Regions from separate parts of the Blautia sp. MSK18_10 genome, predicted to be linked through region 2. Evidence: riboswitches for the same ligand, from Rfam matches in the RefSeq annotation. Region 2 holds a riboswitch; each other region holds the start of a gene.
The links. A riboswitch is a leader RNA that binds a small molecule or an ion and turns the genes downstream of it on or off. The one in region 2 is predicted to bind cobalamin.
Positions count from the first base shown of each region.

Region 1: linked by a shared signal. The riboswitch ahead of LI074_RS06950 (leucine-rich repeat domain-containing protein) and the one ahead of LI074_RS03260 (sirohydrochlorin cobaltochelatase) in region 2 are both predicted to bind cobalamin.
Region 3: linked by a shared signal. The riboswitch ahead of nikB (nickel ABC transporter permease) and the one ahead of LI074_RS03260 (sirohydrochlorin cobaltochelatase) in region 2 are both predicted to bind cobalamin.

Region 1 is NZ_JAJCGT010000012.1:251-2,523, reverse strand. Features, by position in the region: gene LI074_RS06955 (adenosylcobinamide amidohydrolase) at 1-338, opposite strand, end outside; gene LI074_RS06950 (leucine-rich repeat domain-containing protein) at 383-1,201, opposite strand; cobalamin riboswitch at 1,405-1,607, opposite strand.
Region 2 is NZ_JAJCGT010000004.1:31,659-33,931, reverse strand. Features, by position in the region: gene LI074_RS03260 (sirohydrochlorin cobaltochelatase) at 1-725, opposite strand, end outside; cobalamin riboswitch at 927-1,103, opposite strand; partial or broken gene hisI (phosphoribosyl-AMP cyclohydrolase) at 1,301-1,615, opposite strand; gene hisB (imidazoleglycerol-phosphate dehydratase HisB) at 1,706-2,273, opposite strand, start outside.
Region 3 is NZ_JAJCGT010000043.1:10,539-12,811, forward strand. Features, by position in the region: gene nikC (nickel transporter permease) at 1-492, opposite strand, end outside; gene nikB (nickel ABC transporter permease) at 493-1,431, opposite strand; cobalamin riboswitch at 1,629-1,822, opposite strand; gene LI074_RS14310 (DUF4832 domain-containing protein) at 1,986-2,273, opposite strand, start outside.

The DNA of each region.
Region 1 (2,273 bases), on a different contig from region 2:
TTTGAATCAATTCCCCCTGTAACAGCAGCAGTCACGGATAACTCCTGATAACAGATTTTCTCAACAGCACACAGTTCAGTCCATGCCGCTGTGCTGAGTGCGGTTGCTGTCTGCGGATCAATTCCCAGCTCTTTTGTATGAATGTTCAGGTCTTCCTCATAGGTGTTTCCAAGCATTTCACATTCATAGGCACCATTCATGCAGTTGATATTTAAAGCATGCGTGAGATGAGCAGTGATCCCGCCATTAAGAGGACTGGTGCTAAGAACCCTTGTTTTTCCCGGAAAAGAAAAAACAGTACATCCCTTCTTTTGAAAATAAGTAAAAGTATCATTCATAAACATTCCTCTTTTTTGTCTGTTCAATACAGATTTTGTTGTTATTAGGAAAAGTATTCTACTTTGAATCCTGACTGCTGGCAGTATCTGTCTACTTTAGAACCTTTATAACAGCGGATCGTAGCCGCTTTGTTGATGATCCATTCCCCGATAAATTCAGGATCATGGCGAATCTCCAGATACTGCAGGCGGTTACATCCATGAAAGATCCATTTTCCAAGGTATCTGACATTGGGCGGAATCACCACAGAGGTCAGATTACAGCACTTAAAAAAAGCACTCTCATCAAGGACTTCCAGCGAATCAGGCAGCTGCAGCGAATCCATTCCGCAGAAATAGAAAGCCTGCTTTCCGATAACCCTTAAATCCCCCCCCGGAAAAGAAATACAACTCAGTTTCTTACATTTATAAAAAGCCCTGTCATCGATTTCTTCCAGAGAGGCAGGGAAAACAACTTCCGTAAGAGTAGCGCATTCTGAAAAGGCATTCGGACCGATAAATGTCAGTTTGCTGTTCGGGGCGAACTCCAGACTGTTCAGTTTTCGGCCATTGTTAAATGCATTTTTTGGAATACTGGTAAGGCTGGCGGGAATTTTGACTTTTTTCAGAGAAATGCAGTCTGAAAATACCCCTATGCCAAGTTTTTGCAGATGTTCAGGAAGCTCTATTCTGCTTAACCGGGAACATCCCTGAAAGGCTTTGTTTCCAATCTGTTCCATTTCATAGGGAAATACCACAGAACGAATATCAGGTCTGTTAAAAAAGGTTTCTGCTGAGATAGAGCGGCAGTTTTGTGGAAGTTCCATATTCTTCTCAATATACTGTCCGCAGTTACGACGCGTAAGTGTCAGAGAATTTGACATAAAAAAATACTCCTTTGCTGATAGACAATGTTGTTTTCTCTGCATGGGAGTAGTATGGACTATGATAAAAATAACAAGGTACCAATAACTGCCGGTGTTCTATATTCCTTAAAAGGAACAGAGAAAACATATGTAAGGATGATACTTCTGTAAAAAAGAGAACACTAAAGAAGATCACCCTTCCATTTCCTATTGCGTGTAGTTAATGGCGGCAGTTTATAGCAGGTATTCTGACTCACGCAGTAACGCCATGTCTCTCCTTCTCGCATAACGATGCAATGGATATGAGATATGGCTGCACGTATACAGCAGCACGACTGTTCAGGATTCTGACCTGATTCCCTCTTAGCTGAAAGTCCGACATTTCTATACCGTGACTGACAGAACTAAAAACCGGTAATTGTCAATGAATGTTCGATTAAATTGTATTATACGTATTATACACTTTTTTGGAGAAAAGACAACAAATTTTTTGAGGGGGAGACAAAATCAGGGAGGGGACGCGCAGGGAAAGTGTTTCTTTTCTGTGCGGTTTCGGCATCTAAGAGCTTCTAAGGCGAAAAAAATCTGCTAAAAGCATGAGCCGTCTTGTCAAACTCGCTCCGCTGCAGGCTTCGCTCAGACACGTGAAGCAGCCGGCTCATAACGCAGATTTTTTTCGCCTAAGAATCTCTAAGATGCCTGCAAATGCACAGAAAAGAAACACTTTCCCTGCGCTGGTTATTGGATGTGTGGGGATTTGATTTTACAGGTAATGTTTTTTGTTTTGGAACAGTAATTGAACAGTAACGTGTGAAATAGTACTTGTTTTTTTGAACAGCATATTTTAAACTATAGACTATAGTGAAAATCTTATATCACCCGTGCCAGGTCTGGCGGTTCATAACGGGTTTCTCTGGCGTTCGCCGACATTTTCACAAAGATAATTTAAATTTTATAATGGTAAAGCAAACATTCCTGAATATTATAACATTCTGCCCGTTGGCTTTGCCTGAACGGGAGGTGGGAATAAAACAGTTCATGGTTGATTAAGGGTTGTTTTGGAGGTTCTCAAAGCTCTGGGAAAATGTTA
Region 2 (2,273 bases):
TTGTATCCATCAATTGCCTCTGTCATTTCATCATATTCTGCACCATGCATCAGATGTGTCGGCTGTACAACAAGATTCTTAACACCGTTAGCTACTGCACGGTCAAGAGCCTGCTGCATATTATCGATTACTTCATCATCTCTTGCCTGTACATGGTTGATGATGATCTGTGCTGTAAATGCACGTCTTACTGACCAGTCCGGATATGCTTTTGCAAGGGCATCCTCGATTCCTTTGATATCCTCTGCACGGCTGTCGTTGAAGGATGTACCAAAACTTACTACAAGAAGTTCATTCTCACCAATCTCATCCTGGTTACGAGGATCATCTTTGGAAGCATCACCTGTGTCACGTCCAAAGTATTCAGGGCTTGCTTCTTCACCTGTTACCAGTTCTTTCTGAGCATCTGTAAGTTTGTCCCATGCTTCTTTTGCTGCTTTGCAGTCTTCGTCAGTTGTGTCTGTTCTTTCCTGAACATAAATCTTATCGATCAGGGCACCAACTTCGTCTGCGGCTTTCTGATCATCATCAGAAGCTTCTGTTGTATCATCAGATGCTTCCTCTGTATCTGCTGCATCTGCATCGTCTGCAGCTGCTTCTGTGTCATCTGCAGCCTCTTCTGTTGCTGCATCATCAGATGCAAAAGCAACTGTACCTGTTGCTGCTGTCATGGAACAGGTCATGGATACTGCCAGTAATAAGGCTAACATGGATTTTCTTTTCATTTCGTTTTTCCTCTTTTATTTCTCGTATTTCCGGACAATTGTATGCACAAAAAAGGCAACTGCATATTCTGCAGCTACCGCTTTCCCATAAATACATGGTTTATATGTACCAGATATATCTGTAATTTCCGATTCTGTCTGATTCATTTAATAAAAGAGCTATGTATCGTTATGAGAATACAGGTTCTGTATACCGCAGACCTTAAATTCTACGCCAAGGCAGTTCTCCTGACTTCGATCATCGCTGTTTCTCCCTTCCCAGTTTCCCAGTGGTTTCTGAAAAGCAGCTCCCATACACAGTGACGGTATCGCTCCGGATTCTCACCGGATTCTCTTTTGCACATCAAGTACGATGCAACCTTTGCGTTATAACATTGCACATATTCAATTCGGATATTCTTTTTTTATCACATTTTAACAAAAATGTCAATACAATTCGTGTATATTTTCCTTTAATGTTTGGCATTAGTGTTACTGTTCACTCCGTTCACAGTAACGTAGCCAAAATTCATTCCAGATTGCCTGCGGCAATGGAATTTTGGCTTGTATGTATATTATCGCGTTATTCATTACACTTCTGTCAGGGCTTTGAAAAAACAGGTTCTGTTTCCGGTATGGCAGGCTGCACCGATCTGCTCTACTTTAGCAAGGATCGTATCATTGTCACAATCCAGTGTAAGGGATTTTACAAACTGGAGATGTCCGGATGTGAGTCCCTTCGTCCAGAGTTCATTGCGGCTTCTGCTCCAGTAAGTCATTTTACCTGTTTCAAGAGTGGTATTAAATGCTTCTTCATTCATATACGCCAGCATCAGCACTTCGTTTGTCTGATAATCCTGGGCTATAACAGGTACCATTCCATCACTGTTTAATTTAAAATCAGACCATGCGATGCTGCTTTTTAAATTCACTGTATTTTCCATTTTCTGTCTCCATCTAATTTATTGATTGCCATAAATCATTTCGTAAATTTTCAAATTTTACAAACTGCCCTTGGTAGACAGAACATCTGTGATCCTTGGATCATAGGATGTGGCTGCGTCCAGTGCTTTGGCAAAACTTTTGAACATTGCTTCTGCTACATGGTGATTATTCCCACCTGCCAGAACCCTGATATGAAGATTCATGCCACAGGCATAGGAAATGGCATAGAAGAACTCTTTTACCATTTCCGTGGACATGTCACCGATCCTGTCTGTGGTAAACTCTGCATCCCATACAAAGTAAGGTCTTCCGGACAGATCAATCGCACAGAGCACCAGGGATTCATCCATGGGAAGGATGCAGCTTCCATAGCGCTTAATCCCCTTTTTGTCACCAATTGCTTCTTTTAATGCAGTTCCCAGAACAATTCCTGTATCCTCGATGGTGTGATGGTCATCCACCTGAAGATCACCATGGACTCTGACACTGAGATCAAAGAGCCCATGACGGGTAAATCCATCCAGCATATGGTTAAAAAATCCCACACCTGTCTCAATATCAGAATATCCGGTTCCATCCAGATTTATTTTTAATTTGATTTCTGTTTCTTTTGTATTTCTTTCT
Region 3 (2,273 bases), on a different contig from region 2:
CTTCTTTACTCTCAGTACCATGCTTCGTGCAAGACGGGCATATTTGGTCCAACTTACCGCTGCAATGGAGATAACGGCATTCACAAGGTTTGGTCCCAGCATACCGGCGATTGCGATTGCAAGCACCAGACCGGGGAAAGAGATCATCATATCTGCGATACGCATGATCACACCGTCCACGATTCCTCCGAAGTATCCGGCGATCACTCCAAGAAATGTACCGATCACAAAGATAACTGCCACCAGACATAAGGTCATAATCAGAGAAGTTCTGGTTCCAAAAATAACTCGTGATAACAGATCACGTCCCAGCTTATCTGTCCCAAAGGGATGTGCAGAACTTGGAGCCTGAAGTGATTCCAGCATCACTGCATCCAGCGGGTCGTAGGGTGCGATCTGTGGGGCAAACACAGCCACACCGACTACGACCAACGCCAGTATCGAAAAAAGGGTAAACTGCTTATTTTCTTTAAATACTTTCGCTAACTTCAATTATCTATCCTCCTTAAGTCTTGGATCCAGATAAGTATAGGACAGATCCACAAGCAGATTGATACACATATACAGAATAGCGATCCACAGTACATATCCCTGAACCAACGGATAATCACGGCAGGAGATTGCTTTGACTGCCATATTTCCCATACCCGGCCAGTTGTAGATAATCTCAACGACTGCAGTACCGCCAAGAAGACTTCCCAGGGAAAGTCCAAGCAGAGTTACCAACGGAAGCATTACATTTGGAAGAACATGTCTCCATAAAATCACACGCTCCTTAATACCTCTCATACGTGCACCTGTTACATAATCCTGATGAAGTTCCTCCAGAACCGCACTTCTTACCTGTCTGGTATATTTTGCAGACATGGCAAGAGCCAACGTAAGTGCCGGCAGGACCATCGCTTTGAAATCAGTGCTTCCTCCTGCTACATTCACCCAGCGAAGCTGTACACCGAAAATACTCAGTAAGATCAGGCCAAGCCAGAAGCTTGGTACGGATACCCCGATAAAAGTAATTCCTCTTACAAAGTAATCCGGGAATTTGTTCTGATACACTGCTGCCAGGATTCCCAGCGGAATGGAAATCACGATCATCATAAGCAGTGCCAGCAGAGACATCTTCAGGGTTGGCCAGAAACAGGATACAAGTTTCTGTACCACCGGCATCTTAAAGGAATAGGACTGTCCCATATCTCCGGTGAGTACACCCTTCAGCCAGGTTCCATACTGTACAAGAAAGGGCTGGTCAAGTCCCAGCTCATGCCTTGTCTGTTCCAGAAGCTCTGGTGTGGGAAGATTACCGCACTCTGTCAGCATGATCTCAGCCGGATCACCAGGAGACAGATAAGTCAGTCCAAAGGTCAGAAAACTGATACCAAACAGGACGATCAGAATCTGCAGAAATCTTTTCCCGATTTGTTTTTTCGTCAAAATAATCTCCTTCCTACATCTTTCGTGAATTAAACCAATACCGGAAATGTTTCTGATTACTTTTACTCAGTAACATGGGGAATCCCCCCATAGGGGTTAATTTTCAGGCAAAAAAATAGCCCGCAATATGAAAACATCATACATACGGACACAAAATGACATGAAAAAATTATGCTTCCTATCTACCGTAAGAATCATTCCTATCCCAATTGCAAGCAGTTCTCCTGACTTAAGTTCATCACTTCGAAATCGCCTTCCCGGACCAACTTTAAAATCACATGGTCCAGTGACATTTTTCATTCCGAAGCTCCCTCTTACAGTGACGGGATCGTACCGGACTTACACCGGTTTCTCTATTAATCCTTGCGGAACTTACAACGACTGGTTCAAAACCAATAAATGTTATTTAATTTTTACTATAATATTATAGAATAGTTTTTTTTACTTTGTCCAGTAATTAGCAAAAAAAATCAGATTGTATTCAAAAACATACAATCCGATTTTTTTATTCCTTTTACTGTAACAGATAAACGAATCATTTTTATTCTTCAATATTATTTGCTAAAAAGATAATTTTTCCCTTCGTTATAAGTTCCCTTCATTGAAAGTCGAACAGCTAATTTCCCAGTCATCGGATCTTCAATACCTATACTGATCTTATATTTCTTTCCGGCCAGTGAGATCATCTTTTTTACCTGCATTCTTGTTTTTGTCTGTAAAGTTTCTTCCGGCAGAAGTGATTTTAACGAAATGTCAACCGCTTCTTTTTCAAGACTATTTCCATCCTCATCTTCTACCAGAACCCATACAGGCCAGTCTTCATAAAATGCTGCAACTCCATC